4 regions of the Delftia deserti genome follow, and region 3 is predicted to be linked to each of the others. Evidence: predicted binding sites of a transcription regulator. Region 3 holds the regulator's gene; each other region holds the start of a gene.
The links. The regulator FNR, encoded in region 3, switches genes on or off when oxygen is low (the NO sensors DNR and NnrR bind a similar motif). The targets are predictions, from matches to a motif close to TTGATNNNNATCAA.
Positions count from the first base shown of each region.

Region 1: cyoA (ubiquinol oxidase subunit II) is a predicted target of FNR. The motif match lies at 2,190-2,203, and genes of this name have one in related genera.
Region 2: ACFPFG_RS15550 (type IV pili methyl-accepting chemotaxis transducer N-terminal domain-containing protein) is a predicted target of FNR. The motif match lies at 2,989-3,002, and genes of this name have one in related genera.
Region 4: ACFPFG_RS15820 (DASS family sodium-coupled anion symporter) is a predicted target of FNR. The motif match lies at 1,661-1,674, and genes of this name have one in related genera.

Region 1 is NZ_JBHSIH010000001.1:6,858,688-6,862,960, forward strand. It holds gene cyoB (cytochrome o ubiquinol oxidase subunit I) at 1-982, opposite strand, end outside; gene cyoA (ubiquinol oxidase subunit II) at 1,049-2,095, opposite strand; gene ACFPFG_RS32300 (MFS transporter) at 2,394-3,731, shown strand; gene ACFPFG_RS32305 (hypothetical protein) at 3,789-4,022, opposite strand; gene ACFPFG_RS32310 (hypothetical protein) at 4,197-4,273, opposite strand, start outside.
Region 2 is NZ_JBHSIH010000001.1:3,211,873-3,216,145, reverse strand. It holds gene ACFPFG_RS15570 (arsenic resistance protein) at 1-252, shown strand, start outside; gene ACFPFG_RS15565 (DUF445 domain-containing protein) at 253-1,557, opposite strand; gene ACFPFG_RS15560 (DUF3297 family protein) at 1,679-1,936, shown strand; gene ACFPFG_RS15555 (ChaN family lipoprotein) at 2,015-2,890, opposite strand; gene ACFPFG_RS15550 (type IV pili methyl-accepting chemotaxis transducer N-terminal domain-containing protein) at 3,036-4,273, shown strand, end outside.
Region 3 is NZ_JBHSIH010000001.1:1,375,133-1,379,405, reverse strand. It holds gene ccoG (cytochrome c oxidase accessory protein CcoG) at 1-425, shown strand, start outside; gene ACFPFG_RS06565 (FixH family protein) at 483-797, shown strand; gene ACFPFG_RS06560 (hypothetical protein) at 978-1,265, shown strand; gene fnr (fumarate/nitrate reduction transcriptional regulator Fnr) at 1,347-2,066, opposite strand; gene hemN (oxygen-independent coproporphyrinogen III oxidase) at 2,228-3,610, shown strand; gene ACFPFG_RS06545 (sulfite exporter TauE/SafE family protein) at 3,616-4,273, shown strand, end outside.
Region 4 is NZ_JBHSIH010000001.1:3,274,150-3,278,422, forward strand. It holds gene ACFPFG_RS15820 (DASS family sodium-coupled anion symporter) at 1-1,499, opposite strand, end outside; gene ACFPFG_RS15825 (hypothetical protein) at 1,794-2,111, shown strand; tRNA gene ACFPFG_RS15830 (tRNA-Met) at 2,193-2,269, opposite strand; gene rplQ (50S ribosomal protein L17) at 2,291-2,683, opposite strand; gene ACFPFG_RS15840 (DNA-directed RNA polymerase subunit alpha) at 2,870-3,868, opposite strand; gene rpsD (30S ribosomal protein S4) at 3,981-4,273, opposite strand, start outside.

The DNA.
Region 1 (4,273 bases), 5.5 Mb from region 3:
CCATGGAGGTGTAGCCGAACAGGCGCTTGCGGCTGAAGGTCGAGACGATCTCCGAGAAGATGCCGAAGCAGGGCAGGATCAGGATGTAGACCTCGGGGTGGCCCCAGATCCAGATCAGGTTCACGTACAGCATGGGGTTTCCGCCCAGCTCGTTCGTGAAGAAGTTCGTGCCGACGTAGCGGTCCAGCGACATCAGCACCAGGGCTGCGGTCAGGATGGGGAACGAGGCCACGATCAGCGCGTTGGTGCACAGGGCGGTCCAGGTGAAGACGGGCATCTTCATCAGGTTCATGCCGGGTGCGCGCATCTTGATGATGGTCACGATCAGGTTGATGCCTGACAGCGTGGTGCCGACGCCGGCCACCTGCAATCCCCAGATGTAGTAGTCAAGCCCGACCCCGGGGTTCTGCGCCCCCAGGTTGGACAGTGCCAGCCAGCCGGAGGTGGAGAACTCGCCCAGGAACAGCGAGATCATCACCAGCACGGCGCCGCCCGTGGTCATCCAGAAGCTGAAGTTGTTCAGGAACGGGAAGGACACGTCGCGGGCGCCGATCTGCAGCGGCACCAGATAGTTCATCAGGCCGGTCACGAAAGGCATGGCCACGAAGAAGATCATGATCACGCCGTGGGCCGTGAAGATCTGGTCGTAGTGGTGCGGAGGCAGATAGCCCAGGTTGTCGCCGAAGGCCATGGCCTGCTGCAGGCGCATCATCAGCGCGTCGGCAAAGCCGCGCAGCAGCATGACCAGACCGAGGATCATGTACATGATGCCGATCTTCTTGTGGTCGATGCTGCACAGCCAGTCGCGCCACAGCGGGCCCCACAGGCGGAACTTGGTGAGCAGGCCCAGCACGGCAAGGCCGCCGAGCACCACGGCGATGAAGGTCGCCAGCACGATGGGCTCATGCGCCATCGGGATGGAGTCCCAAGTGATGCGTCCCAGCAGCCAGTGGGCCTGTGCCGGGGAGGTATGTTCAGACATATCGAGTCTCTTAGGTCGTGATGGGAGCGGGCGGCGGTCTGGCCGTCGTCCGCGTCCGCTAACTGCTTATTGCTGCGCAGCGGCTGCGGAGCCGTCGCGCTGGTCCAGGAAGGCCACGACGCGGTCGGCGTTTTGCACCGTGCACACATCCTGGGGCAGGTTCATGCCCACGGCCTTGAGATAGGCTTCGCCGCCGGCAGCGTCGATGGCCATCATGTGATGCATGCACATCTTGCCTTCTTCGACACAGCGGTTGAGCACCTTGTCGTACAGGCCTTCGTCCACCGTGGCGAAGCGCTCGACCGGGTTGCGCTCGCTGGGCTTGACCAGGTTCAGGTAGGTATCGCGCGTCAGGGCCTTGCCTTCGGACTTGGCCTTGGCAACCCACTGCTCGAACTCTTCGTTGCTCAGGCCATGGAACTTGAACGTCATGCCCGAGAAGCCGGCGCCGCTGTAGTGCGATGCCAGGCCGTGGAACACGCCGGGCTTGTTGATCACGGCGTTCAGCTCGGTCTGCATGCCTGGCATGGCATAGATCATGCCGGCCAGGTCAGGCACGTAGAAGGAGTTCATCGTCGAGGTGGCGGTCAGCTTGAAGTGGATGGGACGATCCACGGGAGCGGCCAGCTCGTTGACGGTGGCGATGCCTTTTTCGGGGATGAAGAACAGCCACTTCCAGTCCATGGCCACGACCTGCACCTCCAGCGGCTTGACATCGGTGCTCAGCGGCTTGGTGGCCGAGACGCGGTCCAGCGGACGGTAGGGGTCCAGCTTGTGGGTGCTGATCCAGGTGATGGCGCCCAGCGCGATGATGATCATCAGCGGCACGGACCAGATCACCAGCTCCAGCGTGGTGGAGTGGTGCCATTCGGGGTCGTAGTGGGCCTCGGTGTTCGACTGGCGGTATTTCCAGGCGAAAAGCAGCGTGAGGATGATCACCGGGATGATGATGATCAGCATCAGCAAGGTGGCCGTGACCACCAGGTTGCCTTGCTGCGCGGCGATGTCGCCGGCGGGGTTGAGCACGACGGCTTTGCTGCAGCCAGTGAGACTGGCTGTCAAAGCGGCCGCGGTGAGCCACGCAGGCCCACGGAGTTCCTTGATTTTTAGCATGCTAGGGGCGCAACAAGAGCGCGTTTACATAGAAACGCGGATTACAAGATCCGGGCAAATGTATTACGAAGTATAAATTTGTCCATTGGACATTTTGTCCAACGTCAAGGAGAAGCCGGGAACTTTCTGCTACCTGGGCGGGTGCGCGGCAGGTGCCTGGTGGTCCGGAGGCCGCAATTTCGCGTCGCGCGCAGCAGGACAAACACCGAGGCCGGTTGAGGTGGAAACCGCCTTGCGCCAGATCAAGCGAGGGCGTAGAACAGAGCTGTCAGTGAGACGAGACAAGGAGCATCCATCTATGAGCGGCCTCGACACAACTGCAAGCTTCCCCCACGGAAGCTATGAGAGCAAAGAATCTCTGTCCCGCGCCGACACCCACGAAGATGTCACGCCCAACGAAATCGCCGTCGGCGTGATCATCGGGCGATCCTCGGAGTACTTCGACTTCTTCGTGTTCGGCATCGCCTGCGTGCTGGTCTTCCCGGCACTGTTGTTCCCCTACCTTTCCAAGCTCGACGGCACGCTGATGTCGTTCGCCATCTTCTCGCTGGCCTTCGTGGCACGGCCGCTGGGCACGGCGCTGTCCATGGCCGTGCAGCGGCGCTGGGGGCGGGCGACCAAGCTGACGCTGGCGCTGTTCCTGCTGGGCGTGTGCACCGTGGGCATGGCCTTCCTGCCCGGCTACCAGCAGGCGGGGGTGAACGCCATCATCGTGCTGGCGCTGCTGCGCATAGGGCAGGGCATTGCGCTGGGCGGCTCGTGGGACGGGCTGCCTTCGCTGCTGGCCATGTCGGCCCCCAAGAACCGGCGGGGCTGGTATTCGATGATGGGCCAGTTGGGCGCGCCCCTGGGCTTCGTGCTCGCGGCAGGGCTGTTTGCCTTCATCTACGCCCATGTGGGAGCCGACGAGTTCCTCAGCTGGGGCTGGCGCTATCCCTTCTGCGTGGCCTTTGCCATCAACGTCGTGGCACTGTTCGCCCGGCTGCGCCTGGTCGTGGGCCAGTCCTACACCGAACTGCTGCAGCAGCGTGAGCTGGAGCCCATGGGCGTGCTGCCGCTGATGCGCGACGAAGGCCGCAACGTGGTGATCGGCGCGTTTGCCGCCCTGGCCAGCTTTGCGCTGTTCCACCTGGTGACCATCTTCCCTCTGTCCTGGATCTCGCTGTACTCGGACCAGTCGGTCACCCATGTGCTCGGGGTGCAGATCGTGGGCGCCTTCTGTGCGGCTGCCGCCATCATGGTCTCGGGCTGGCTGGCCGACCGTGTGGGGCGGCGCAACACGCTGGGCACCATGGCCTGCCTGATCGGCATCTTCAGCTTCCTGGCGCCCTGGCTGCTGGGCAGCGGAACCACGGGCAACAACGTGTTCATCATCGTCGGCTTCATCCTGCTGGGCCTGTCCTATGGCCAGGCCGCAGGCACGGTGACGTCCAACTTCCCCTCACGCTATCGCTACACGGGGGCCGCGTTGTCCTCGGACATGGCCTGGCTGGTGGGCGCGGCATTCGCTCCCTTGGTGGCCCTGGGCGTGTCCTCGCGCTTCGGACTGGTGGCGCTGGGCATCTATCTGCTGTCGGGTGCGCTGTGCACGCTGGCGGCGCTGGGTATCAACCGCGCCATCGAGACGCGTGACTGAACAGGCTCCAGCAAGCCAAAGGCCGGCTCTGCCGGCCTTTTTCGTTGTGACTTCGCCTCAGGGGTTTTCACCGTAGCGCTGCTTGAAGTCGAATTCGAGCCTGTCGCAGTCCTGCACCGATTCAAACTGCTGCGTCTTGCGCTCGGCCTCTGGCCGCGCGGTTTCCTTGCGGCAGATCTTGATGGTTTCGCGCTCCACCCAGCGCGCCTCGCCTTCGGGCGTTGACAGCAACTGGCCAGCCAGCATGAGCACAGCGAAGAAGGCCACGGGCAGGCCGATGAGCCAGGGCACGATGCGGCTTTTTGGCGGCTGGAGCGGTTTGGCCGGATCGGATCCGTTGGCGCTGGAAGCGGGGGGCGGTTCGCTGGAATGAGGCTCGGGTGTCTGTGGTTGCGCCATGGTGTGCTTGCTGTGGTTCCGGCTGGCGATTATCAAGGGCGCAAATCGCGCGCAGCCTGAGCTGGATCAGTGAACGGCGAGATCGCCTGTGCTATCCATCTCGCCCATCTCCTGCTCGCGCATCCGCGGCACCTTGGCCGCGC
Region 2 (4,273 bases), 1.8 Mb from region 3:
GTGGCAGCGCCCGTACTGGGCTGGCTGGTGGCGCGCGCCTTCCGGCTCCCGGCAGCCTCGGGCCGCGCCGTCGCGTTCAGCGCGGGCACGCGCAATTCGCTGGTCGTGCTGCCGCTGGCCCTGGCCGTGCCTGGCGCCATTCCCGTGCTGCCGGCCGTCATCGTCACGCAGACGCTGGTGGAGCTGCTGGCCGAACTGGCCTATGTGCGCGTGATTGCGCTGTGGGGCCGGGACCCGCCAGCCGGCCAGTGATCAGGCCCACAGCCGCCCCGCATTGGACAGCAGGAACAGCAGCAGCCCCACGGCACCGCCGACCACGGTGCCGTTGATGCGGATGTACTGCAGGTCCTTGCCGATGTGCAGCTCGATCAGCTCGGACAGCTCGCGCGCATCCCAGCGCCGCACGGTATCGGCAATGTGCTGGGCCAGGAACTGCGAGACATCGGGCGCCAGCGCCTGGGCCCAGCGCTTGAGGCGCTCGTTCATGGAACTGCGCAGCGCCTCGTCGTGCGCCAGCGACTGGCCCAGCCAGCGGCCCATGGCGGCGGTCTTGCGCGCCACCTGCGAATGCTCGTTGGCCAGGTCCGCCTGCAGCTTGGCGCGCAGTCCCAGCCACAGCGCCCGCAGGTAGCCGGCCAGCTTCTCGTCGTGCAGCAGGTAGTGGCGCAGCCGCTCGGCGCGCTCGGACATGGCAGGGTCGGACTGCAGCCGTGTGACCAGCCGGTCCACGGAGGCGTCGAAGGCCTTGCGCATGTGGTGTTCTGGATTGCTGGCAATGTCCTGCAGCAGGCTGTCGAGCGCGCCCGCAATGGCGCTGGCGCCCTTGTCGCTGAGCCAGTCCGTGGGCAGCATCTTTTCCTTGAGCGGATGCTCGCGCTTGAGCCACAGCACGATGGTCTGGGCGATCAGCACATGGGTCTCGGCCTCGCGCAGCACGCCGCTGACGCGGGCCAGCACATCGTCCAGCACGGCCTGGTGGCGGCCGTCCTTGGTCAGGCCCGACAACAGATCCGCCGCCGCGCGGGGCAGGTCCACCTGGGCCAGCAAGGCCTTGAATGCCTGGGTCAGGAACCGCTCCACCTGCCGGTCCTGCACCATCTCCAGCGCCGCCAGCGCCAGCCGCGCCACCTGCCGCCCCAGCAGGGCGCTGTTGGCAGGCGTGGTCAGCCAACCGGCCAGCGCGCGCGCAGGATCATGGCGCTCGATCAGCGCCACCAGCGAAGGCCCGTCCAGGAACTTGTCGCGCACGAAATTCGCCAGGTTCTCGCCGATGCGGTCCTTGTTGCGCGGAATGATGGCCGTGTGGCGCCCGACCAGGGGCAGCGGAATGCGCCGGAACAGCGCCGACACCGCAAACCAGTCGGCCAGCGCGCCGACCAGCGAGGCCTCGGTCACGGCCTTGATGCAGGCCAGCCACAGCGGCACCTGCTGCCAGTGCCCCGCCGCCACGGACGAGGCCACGAAGCCCAGCGCCACGAACAGCAGCAGCGCCAGCGGCAGGCGTTTGGCCGACTTCAGTGTTTGACGTTGCTCTGGCGACAGCATGGAGCGCAGCATACGACGCCCGTCCGCCATCCGCATGACGATGCCTGCCGCCAAAGCCTGTCAGCCAGCGCCTGCCTGCGAATTGCGCTGACAATACCGGCTTTCTTCAGAACCCTCTTGCGAGAACAAGACCATGACCGACGCCAACGCACCCGCCGATCGCCCCGCACTGCCCGACCACCTGTCCATCGACCCGCGCAGCCCGCACCATGTGGCCGCCGTGTTCGAGCACGACATCGGCATCCGCTTCAACGGCAACGAGCGCTTCGATGTGGAGGAATACTGCGTGAGCGAGGGATGGATCAAGGTGCCGGCCGGCAAGACGGTGGACCGCAAGGGAAGGCCCCTGCTGATCAAGCTCAAGGGCGCCGTGGAAGCCTTCTACCGCTGATTTCCTGCGCCTGTGCCGCCACAGGCTTGACCTGCCGGTCGCAAGGCCGGCCGCAACCTCTTCAGGAATCAGCGGGCTTCAGCTCGCATCGGCCCGCGGCGCCGGCGGATTCCTGAACTTCTCCCGCAGATCGGCGCAGTGGTCCTTGGCGGGCAGGGCATCCGTCTTCTGCAGCCAATCCACATCCGAGGCCTGCGCCACCGATGTCTCCCCCGCCTGCGCCACGGCCACCTTGGCGCCTGCGGCCTCGGGCAGCCAGGTGGGAATGCCCACGCCGCGCAGCACGTGGCCGCGCCCGGCCACCAGCAGCACGGTCTTGCCGGGCTTGACAGCGGCCCTGGCCACCTCGGCCATGCTGGCGTCGCGGGCCAGCTGGATGCGGGCCATGGGCGGCAGCTGGGCGTCGGGCAGCAGGCCGCAGTGGCCTTCGCGGATGGCGTCGAGCTGGCGCTGCCAGCCCTCGGGCGGCAGGTGGGTGTCCAGGTTCTCGTTGCGCATGGCCTGCTTCATGTCGGCGCGCGGCAGGTTGCCGCCCAGCACGGGCACGCCCGCGCGCACGGCGGCCATGACCACGCCGCGGTAGCGCGGCCAGGGCCAGGCCGCGTCCTGCCATTGCAGGGCCTGCTGCACCGCGTCCTCGGAGGCATCGCGCGGCAGGGACGCGGTGGAGCCGGTGCGCGGTGCCATCTCGATCACCAGCGCGGCCAGGCGCTCCTGTTTTGCCAACTGCTCCACCGTGGCCTGCTGCCAGGCCTGGTGGGCGACCGCATCGTGCTGCTCGCCCAGCAGCACGATGGGCGCGTCGGACCAGCGCTGCAACTGCTGCGTCCAGTCCCGCGCCGGGGCGGAGGAGCTGGCGCAGCCGGCAAGGGCTGCCGCCAGCAATGCGGCCGCAGCCAGGCCGGCGAGGCCGGGGTTGCGGATGAAGGGGCGGGGGATGGAGCGGACTTGCATGGCCCCATGCTAAACACTGGCCTCGCCCGGGGGCTCCATAGGCCCTGTGGGCATTGGGGGCAGCCGCAGGTGCCAGCCTTTGCGGCAATGGATGGCGCTTGATTCAGGTCAAGACGCGCCGGTGTGCAATGGCTACATTGCAGTCATGCATGGCAAGCCCTCGCTTTCGACCAAGCTGCTGCTCATGGGCGCGGCCTGCCTGCTCGCGGCCGTGGCATCGATCGGTTTCACGCTGTGGGTGGCCTGGCAGCTGGAGGGCGGCGCGGCGGCGGTGAACGAGGCCGGACGGCTGCGCATGAGCATGGTGCGCATGGCCATGGCGCGCCAGAACGAGGCGCCTGCGCAGTGGCAGGAGCGCGCACGGCAGTTCGACGCCAGCCTGGACCTGCTGCGCAGCGGCGACATGTCGCGGCCGCTGTTCGTGCCCTGGAGCGATGTGGTCAGCGCGCGCTACGAGCGCATACGCGGCGACTGGAGTGCGCTGCGCACGCAGTGGCAGGCCGAGGACCATGTGGATGCGCAAGCCATCATGGGCAGCGCCGACGCCTTCGTGCGCGAGGTGGACGGTTTCGTCGAGGCCATCGAGGACCGGCTCTCGCGCTGGACGGCCATCCTGCACCTGTTCCAGATGTGCCTGATGGCGCTGGCCATCATCGCGGCCGTGAGTTTCATGGCCACCAGCTACTGGCTGGTGCTGCATCCCGTGGGCCAGCTGCGCTCGGCGCTGGAGCGCATGCGCCGCGGACACCTGGACACGCGCATGCGCGTGGAGGTGGATGACGAGTTCGGCCAGCTGGCCGCAGGCTTCAACCTCATGGCCCAGTCGCTGCAAAGCTCGCACGCCGAGCTGGAGGACAAGGTGCGCGAGAAGACCGCCAGCCTCAACGTGCAGCACCAGCAGCTGCAGGCGCTGTACGCGGTCAGCGTGCAGGCGTCGGAGGCCGCCAGCCTCCAGGCCCTGGCCGAAGGCTTTGTGCGCCAGGTCCGCCTGGCGGCCCAGGCCGATGCGGCCACGGTGCGCTGGTCCGACGAGGCCAACGAGCGCTACGTGCTGCTGGCCGGCGACGGCCTGCCCCAGTCCATGTCGGTGCAGGAGCACTGCCTGCACACGGGAGCCTGCCTGTGCGGCCAGCCGCGCGAGCAGGCGCGGTTGCGCGTGATCCCCATCACGCCGGCCAGCGACCTGCAGCTGCCGCACTGCCGCGAGGCAGGCTTCCGGACCGTGGTCAGCATTCCCGTGCAACTGCAGCAGCGCCTGCTGGGCGAGGTCAACCTGTTCTTTCGCTCCACCGTGGTGCTCACGGATGGCATGCGCGACCTGCTGTCCGCCATGGCGCGCCACCTGGCCAGCGCCATGGAAAGCCTGCGCGCCACGGCGCTGGA
Region 3 (4,273 bases):
TGCGCCGCATCTTCCGTCCGCGCGTGCTGATCTACTCGGCCGTGCTGGTCGGCCTGAGCGTGGCCATGATCGTGAGCCTGGCGCTGCGCCAGTCGGTCAAGGTGGACGTGATCCGCGACCGTGCCTCGCTGTCGCGCATCGTGGCGGGCGGCAAGCTGGAGAATGTCTACCGGCTGCAGATCATGAATGCCACCGAACAGGCCCAGCGCTACCGCATCAGCGCCCATGGCCTGGACGGGCTGGAGCTGGCGTCCGAGCAGGAAGTCGAGGTCGGCCCGGCCGAGACGCGCGGCATTGCAGCGCGCCTGCAGATTCCCTACGGTTCTGCCGAGCCGGGCTCGCACACCGTATTCTTCGATATCGATGCCCTGCAAGCGGGTGCGGGCCGCACGTCCGAAAAGGCCGTGTTCCTCGTTCCCCGGTGATGTTCCTGGCAGGCGCGGCACGGTCCGCGCCTGCCGCCTGAAAGAAAGAGGTTTCCCATGTCTTCCAGTCCCGCAGTTCCCGCACCCGCCCAGGCCGCTTCGCATCCCGACGCCGGCAAGCCCTGGTGGAAGTTCGGCCATGTCTGGCTGGTGGTGGCAGGCCCGGCCGCCGTGGTGGTGGCCGCCGTGATCACGGCCATCATCGCCATCAATGGCGCCGATCCCGTGATCGACCCCGACTACTACCGCAACGGCATCACGATCAACGAGCGTGCCGATGGCGTGCGCGAAGTGCCCAAGAGCATGGCGCCCGCCGTCACCGGTCGCAACCATGCGGCCACGCCAGCGCACGACCATCCCACGGACCGCTGACCGCGCCAAGCCCCCTCACGAGGCCGCAGTCGCGGCCTTTTTGCATGGCGGATCGCATCTCCGGCATGTGCGACGGGTGAGGGTTTCCTACAGGCGCGCAGGGCGCTTCGGGGCTTGGCGCCAGGCGTTGGCGCGGCGCACAATGAAGGCGACCCCCTCTACAGCACAAGGAGATCGCTGATGTTGGCCCAACGCTGGATGTGGATTGCCTGGCCTGCCTTTCTGGCCGCCGCCGTGATGGAGATGCTGGTTTTTGCCTTTGTTGATCCGCTGCAGCTGCATTGGCTCGGCGATCTGGGCTGGTCGCGCCAGGGCATCTACACGCTGGCCTTCTTCGCCTTCTGGGGCGTGACCATGCTCTCCAGCCTGATGACCACCATGCTGGGCCGCTCGGCCCGCGATCTCAATGACGGCGTGGTCTCCGAGCCCGAACCGGACCTGGCCATGCAGGGGCTGGGGCGGGACTGAGAGAACGCCGGCCGCAATGAACAAGGCCCGCTGTCGCGGGCCTTGTTCATTGGCGGATGAATGCCTGCAGCCCCTGCAGCCTTACTGGCACTGCTGGCTATTGACGATGCGCTTGAGCGCCTCCGTGTCCAGGATGCGCAGATGGCGCTGGCGCACCTCGATGATGTTGTCGTCCGCGAACTTGGAGAACGTGCGGCTCACCGTCTCCAGCTTCAGGCCCAGGTAGCTGCCGATTTCCTCGCGCGTCATGCGCAGCACCAGTTCGGACTTGGAAAAGCCCCGCGCATGCAGGCGCTGCACCAGGTTGAGCACGAAGGCGGCCAGGCGCTCTTCGGCGCGCATGCTGCCCAGCAGCAGCATCACGCCGTGCTCGCGCACGATCTCGCGGCTCATGACCTTGTGCACATGGTTTTGCAGGGCCGTGACCTCGCGCGACAGGTCTTCCAGCTTGTCGAAGGGCATGACGCAGACTTCGGCGTCTTCCAGCGCGACGGCATCGCAGGTGTGGTGGTCGTTGACGATGCCGTCCAGGCCGATGATCTCGCCGGCCATCTGAAAGCCCGTGACCTGGTCGCGTCCGTCCTCGGTGGCCACGCAGGTCTTGAAGAAGCCGGTGCGGATGGCGTACAGCGAGGTGAAGGCCTCGCCGTTGCGAAACAGCAGGCCTCCGCGCTTGACCTTGCGGCGCGTGGCCACGATGTCGTCGATGCGCTGCATCTGCTCGGCATCCAGGCCCATGGGCATGCACAGTTCGCGCAGGTTGCAGTTGGAGCAGGAGGCTTTGATGGTCTGAAGGTTCATGGAGTGATAAACATCAGCGGCACACAGCGTGCCGGCGGTGACCTCGTGGATTGCGATGAGTTGGATCAAATTGTCGCAGCAGTGCCTCAAACAACTCTTGATATGAGTCAAGGACATGACCGATGTGCTGCGGCACAGTCAAGGTATTAGAGGAAAAACCCATGACCGCTGTCACCCCAGAGCTGCTGCGTCGCTTTGACGTACCGGGGCCCCGATACACCTCGTTCCCTACCGCCGACCGCTTTGTCGAGGCCTTTGGTGCAGAGGACTATATCCTGGCGCTGCAACAACGCAAATCGAGTACCGCAGCGCGTGCCATGCCTTTGTCGCTGTATGTGCACGTGCCCTTTTGCGAGTCGCTGTGCTACTACTGCGCCTGCAACAAGATCGTGACGCGCCACCACGATCGCGCCGCCGTCTACCTGGACTACCTGGCGCGCGAGATGGCCTTGCACACGGCCCATTGCGGCAAGGGCCAGACCGTCAGCCAGCTGCACCTGGGCGGCGGCACGCCCACCTTCTTCTCCGACGACGAGCTGCGTACGCTGATGGGCCTGTTGCGCGAGCATTTCAAGCTGGAGCCGGGCGGCGAATACTCCATCGAGGTCGATCCGCGCACCGTCAGCGTCGAGCGCCTGGCCGTGCTCAAGGAGCTGGGCTTCAACCGCCTGAGCTTCGGCGTGCAGGACTTTGACGAGCAGGTGCAGATCGCGGTGCACCGCGTGCAGCCGGCAGAGCAGGTGTTCGAGCTGGTGGCGGCCGCGCGGCAGCTGGGCTTTGCCTCCATCAACGTGGACCTGATCTACGGCCTGCCCAAGCAGACGCCCGAATCCTTCGAGCGCACGCTGGCCCAGGTCAACGCGCTGCGGCCCGACCGCATCGCGCTCTATGCCTATGCCCACCTGCCTGAGCGCTTCAAGCCGCAGCGGCGCATTGCGGCCGAGGATCTGCCGCAGGGGGCCGACAAGCTGGCCATGCTGTCGCGTTCCATCGCCGCGTTCATGGACGGTGGCTATGTCTACGTGGGCATGGACCACTTCGCCCTGCCCGAGGACTCGCTGGCCGTGGCCAAGCGCCAGGGCCGGCTGCACCGCAACTTCCAGGGCTACAGCACCCAGCCCGACTGCGACCTGATCGCGCTGGGCGTCTCGGCCATCGGCAAGGTGGGCGCCAGCTACAGCCAGAACGCCAAGACGCTGGAGGAGTACTACGACGCCATCGACGCCAGCCACCTGCCCGTGGTGCGGGGCCTGGCGCTGTCGCGCGACGACCTGGTGCGCCGCGCCGTCATCATGGCCATCATGTGCCAGGGCGCCGTGCTGTTCGAACCCATGGAGCAGGCCTGGCTGCTGGGCTTTCGCGAGTACTTCGCGCCCGAGATGGCGGCCCTGGAGGACCTGCAGGCCAAGGGCCTGGTGCAGATCAGCGACGAGGGCTTCCAGGTCACTCCCATGGGCTGGTACTTCGTGCGTGGCGTGGCCATGCTGTTTGACCGATATCTGCAGGCGGACAAGAACCGGGCGCGGTTTTCGAGGATCATCTAGGCCCCATGCTGTTGTCGCTGCTCTGGACCGCTTTGATCATGGGGCTCGTCGGCGGGCCCCATTGCCTTGCCATGTGCGCGGCGCCCTGCGGCGTGGTCACGGGCGGGGCGGGGCGGGGCGGCGGCTCCCAGGTGGTGGCCGTGCATGGATTGCAAGGCCGGCTGTGGCTGCGCACGGCGCTGTTCCATGGCGGACGTCTGGCCGGCTATGCCAGCCTGGGCGCTGCCTCGGCCATGGCCATGGAGAGCCTGTCCTGGCTCACCAGCCAGACCACGGCGCTGCAGCCGTTCTGGACACTGACCCATGTCGCCGTGATGGCCTGGGGCCTGGCCATGATGGTGCAGGCCCGCCAGCCCGCCTGGCTGGAGTCTGCCGGCCGCGCCGCCTGGCGGCGCGTGCAGCCCTGGGTGTCGGCGCCGGGCGGCACGCTGGCGGCAGGCTATGCCTGGGCGCTCATGCCTTGCGGACTGCTGTATTCGGCCGTGCTGGTCGCCGCGCTCAGCGGCGGCCCGTTGCAGGGCGCGCTGGCCATGGCGGCCTTTGGTGCGGGCAGCGGCCTGTGGCTGGTGGCCGGCCCCTGGTTGTGGCGGCTGGGCCGGCGGCGCCTGAACGGCCTGCGCGCCGAATGGGGCACGCGCCTGGCCGGCCTGATGCTGGTGGGCG
Region 4 (4,273 bases), 1.9 Mb from region 3:
AGGCCCAGCAGCTTCCACCAGGCACTGCCGACCACGGCAAAGATCAGCAGCTCGATCACGCACATGGCCGCACCCACGCGCCACCAGTTGCCCAGCGTGACATAGCCGCTGCCGAAGATGATGGGCGAGGTGCCGGTGGCGTAGTGGGTCAGCGTCATCATGATGGCCGAGCCGGCCGTCATCATCAGCATGAAGGGCACGACATAGTCGGCCGGAATCAGCTGCGCGCCCACGGTCAGGAAGGCCAGCATCATCGCGCTGATGTGGGCCGTGGTGCTGGCGAACAGGTAGTGCGAGAACACGAACACGCCCACCAGGATGGCCGCCACCGACAGCCAGTCCAGGCCGCTGGCGACGATGGCGTTCTTCATTCCCACGGCAAACCAGGACACCACGCCGAGCTTGTTGAGCTGCTCGGCCAGCATGACCAGGGCGCCGAACCAGACCAGGGTGTCCCAGGCGCTCTTCTCGGACAGCACATCATCCCAGTCGATGGTGCCGGTGATGATCAGCACGAACAGGCCCAGGAAGGCCACCACGGTCGGGTCCAGCACGAAGGCCGGGCCGAACAGCATCTGCGGCACGTTGGCCCACAGCAGCAGCATCAGGCCGAAGGTGCCCAGCATCACGCGCTCCTTGCCCGACAGCGGCCCCATGCGCGCCATCTCGCTGCGTGCATATTCCACGGCGTTGGGGGTGGCCTTGAGCTCGGGCGGCGACAGCAGATAGATCACCAGCGGCATCAGCAGCAGGCACAGCAGGCCCGGCAGCAGCATGTACAGCGCCCAGGTGGTCCAGCTCAGGTGCAGGGCCTGGCCCGTGGCCTTGGCCACGAAATCCACCACCAGCGGGTTGGGCGCGGTGGCGGTCAGGAACATGGCCGAGGTGATGGGGTTGGCGTGGTAGTTGACCAGGGCCAGGTAGGTGCCCACCTTGCCCTGCGTGCCCCTGGCCGGGTCCGACTCGAAGGCATTGGCGATGGATTTCATGATCGGGTGCACGATGCCGCCGCCGCGCGCCGTGTTGCTGGGGGTGAACGGTGCCAGCACCAGCTCGCAGATCGCCAGGCCGTAGCCGATGCCGATGGTGCGCTTGCCCAGCAGGGCGATGAACATCAGGCCGATGCGGCTGCCCAGCCCCGTCTTCTTGAGGCCGCGCGAGATCAGGATGGCCACCACGATCAGCCAGATCAGCGGGCTGGAAAAGCTGCTCAGCGCATCGGTGATGGCACCCTTGGACGAGCCGGAGGTGACCTGGGACAGCGAGACGATGACGATGGCCATCAAGGCCATCACGCCAATGGGCATGACCTTGAGGATGATGGCCACGATGGTGGTCAGGAAAATGGCGACCAGCTGCCAGCCCTTGGGCGTCAGCCCCTCGGGCACGGGCACCAGCAGCAGGCCGAACAGCACGGCGGTGGCGATCAGTGCCGGCACCAGCCGGAACGGCACGGCCGCCTTGAAATAGCGGAACAGCGAGGCGATCTTCTCGAGCATGTGGATCCTTTGCGTTGCCGGAGCGGCGCCGAGAGAGCATGGCCTGCCGGGAGCAAAAGCCCACCAGCCTGCACGGGCACTGGCGGCCGCGCCGCATGACTGACATCATGATGCAGTGCAGCATGAGCCCGGCTTCCGGCGGGCGCCTGCGCCACCGAAGTTTGACAGGCATCAAGGCCGCGCCAGTAAACCTGGCAACCCAGGCCACCGAGCCCCACCCACATGACAGCATCCCCGGACCGGGTGTCTTTCGCCCCGGTGTACCCATGCAGTGAAAAAAGGAGAAAAGCCGACATGCCAGCCAACCGATTCTTGCCCGAGGAATGGGAATGCCGGCTCCAGGAAATCGACCTGGAGATCGCCCGCCACGCCGTCATCTGCAAGATCCCGCTGCTGCAGGCCGGCGTGGTGGAGCGCGTGCTGGCCAATGACGCCAGCGTCTGCGGCGCCGAGCACGATGCCGCATTCAAGACCCTGCGAGGCCTTCTGTGCATGCACTACACCGAGCTGCTGCACATCAGCGAAGTGCTCAGCCCCGAGGTCGCCCAGGAAATCGCCCACCGCGTGCGCCTGCGGCTGGGCCAGCGCATCGGCAACCAGCTGGGCGGCTGATGCCGGGCTGTCAGCCTGGCCTTTGCCCTGGCGCGAGGGCATGAAAAAAGGGCTACGACACTGTCGTAGCCCTTTTCAATTTGGTTGCGCGAGAAGGATTTGAACCTCCGACCTTTGGGTTATGAGCCCAACGAGCTACCAGACTGCTCCATCGCGCGGTATTCCAAAATTATAGCAGATTATTCAGCTGCCTTGGCTTCGGCGGCGCCTTCTTCAGCGCGCTCGACCAGTTCCACGAAGGCCATGGGGGCGTTGTCGCCCACGCGGAAGCCCATCTTCAGGATACGGGTGTAGCCACCAGGACGCTTGGCGAAGCGGGGGCCCAGCTCGTTGAAGAGCTTGGTCACGCTGTCGCGGTCGCGCAGGCGGTCGAATGCCAGACGGCGGTTGGCAACGGTGTCGACCTTGGCCAGGGTGATCATGGGCTCGATCACGCGGCGCAGTTCCTTGGCCTTGGGAACGGTGGTCTTGATGGCTTCGTGCTCGATGAGCGAATTCATCATGTTCTTCAGCATCGCCAGGCGGTGCGAAGAGGTGCGATTGAGTTTGCGGAGGCCGTGACCGTGACGCATGGTGCTTTATTCCTAAAATATGTAATTAGGGCTTGCGCAAACAAGGATGCAAGCCCGGACCCGTTACCGGATCTGCAGCTTGCCTCAACCGAATTTGCGCAAGTTGTTGATTAATTCGGGCAGCCGTATCAGGTACTGCCCGAGGCACTGAGGCTCTCCAAAAAGGAGAGCCCGCAATTATAGCGCTTAGCGCTTTTCCAGGCCGGCAGGCGGCCAGTTCTCGAGCTTCATGCCCAGCGTCAGACCGCGGGAAGCCAGGACTTCCTTGATCTCGTTGAGCGACTTGCGACCCAGGTTGGGGGTCTTGAGCAGCTCGTTTTCGGTACGCTGGATCAGGTCGCCGATGTAGTAGATGTTCTCTGCCTTGAGGCAGTTGGCCGAACGCACGGTGAGTTCCAGCTCGTCCACGGGACGCAGCAAGATGGGATCAAAGGCGGTTGCGGCACCACGGCCACCGGCCGGAGCATCGAAGACGCTGGCGATATCGCCGCCGTCCAGCTGAGCGAACACGGCAAGCTGTTCTACCAGGATCTTGGCGGAGGCGCGCACGGCGTCCTCGGCAGTGATCGCACCATTGGTTTCGATCTCCACCACCAGCTTGTCGAGGTCGGTGCGTTGTTCAACGCGGGCCGATTCGACGGCGTAGCTCACGCGCTTGACGGGCGAGAACGAAGCGTCCAGCACAATGCGGCCGATCGACTTCGTGGACTCGTCGCCATAGCGGCGCACGTTGCCGGGCACATAGCCGCGGCCCTTCTCCACCTTGATCTGCATGTCCAGCTTGCCGCCTTGCGACAGGTTGGCGATGACATGATCAGGGTTGATGATTTCCACGTCGTGGGGCGTCTGGATGTCGCGCGCCGTCACGACGCCTTCGCCATCCTTGCGCAGGGAGAGCGTGACCTCATCGCGGTTGTGCAGCTTGAACACCACACCCTTGAGGTTCAGCAGGATGTTGACCACATCTTCCTGGACACCGTCGATGGACGAGTACTCGTGCAGCACACCAGCAATCGTCACTTCCGTCGCTGCGTAACCCACCATGGACGAGAGCAGGACACGGCGCAGGGCATTGCCCAGCGTATGGCCGTAGCCACGCTCAAACGGCTCCAGAACAACTTTGGCGCGATTGTGGCCAAGCTGCTCGACATTGATCGTCTTGGGCTTCAGCAAATTGGTTTGCATGCAGACTTCCTCTCAATACCCCCGGCTCGTTACACCGGTAAGGCTGGTGAAGCACCCCAGCGCGATGCCTCGCGGCTGGGGGACGGTTTTACAGAAATGTCGCTGCGCGGAATTAACGCGAGTACAACTCAACGATCAGGGATTCGTTGATGTCTGCACCGAACTCGTCGCGGTCAGGCGACTTCTTGAACGTGCCTTCAGCCTTGTCGGCAGACACTTCCACCCATGCGGGGAAACCGACTTGACCAGCCAGTTGCAGGGCTTCGACGATACGAGCCTGCTTCTTGGACTTTTCACGCACGGCGACCACGTCACCCACCTTCACCATGTAGGAAGGGATGTTGACGGATTGGCCGTTGACCGTGATGGCCTTGTGCGACACCAGCTGACGCGCTTCCGAGCGGG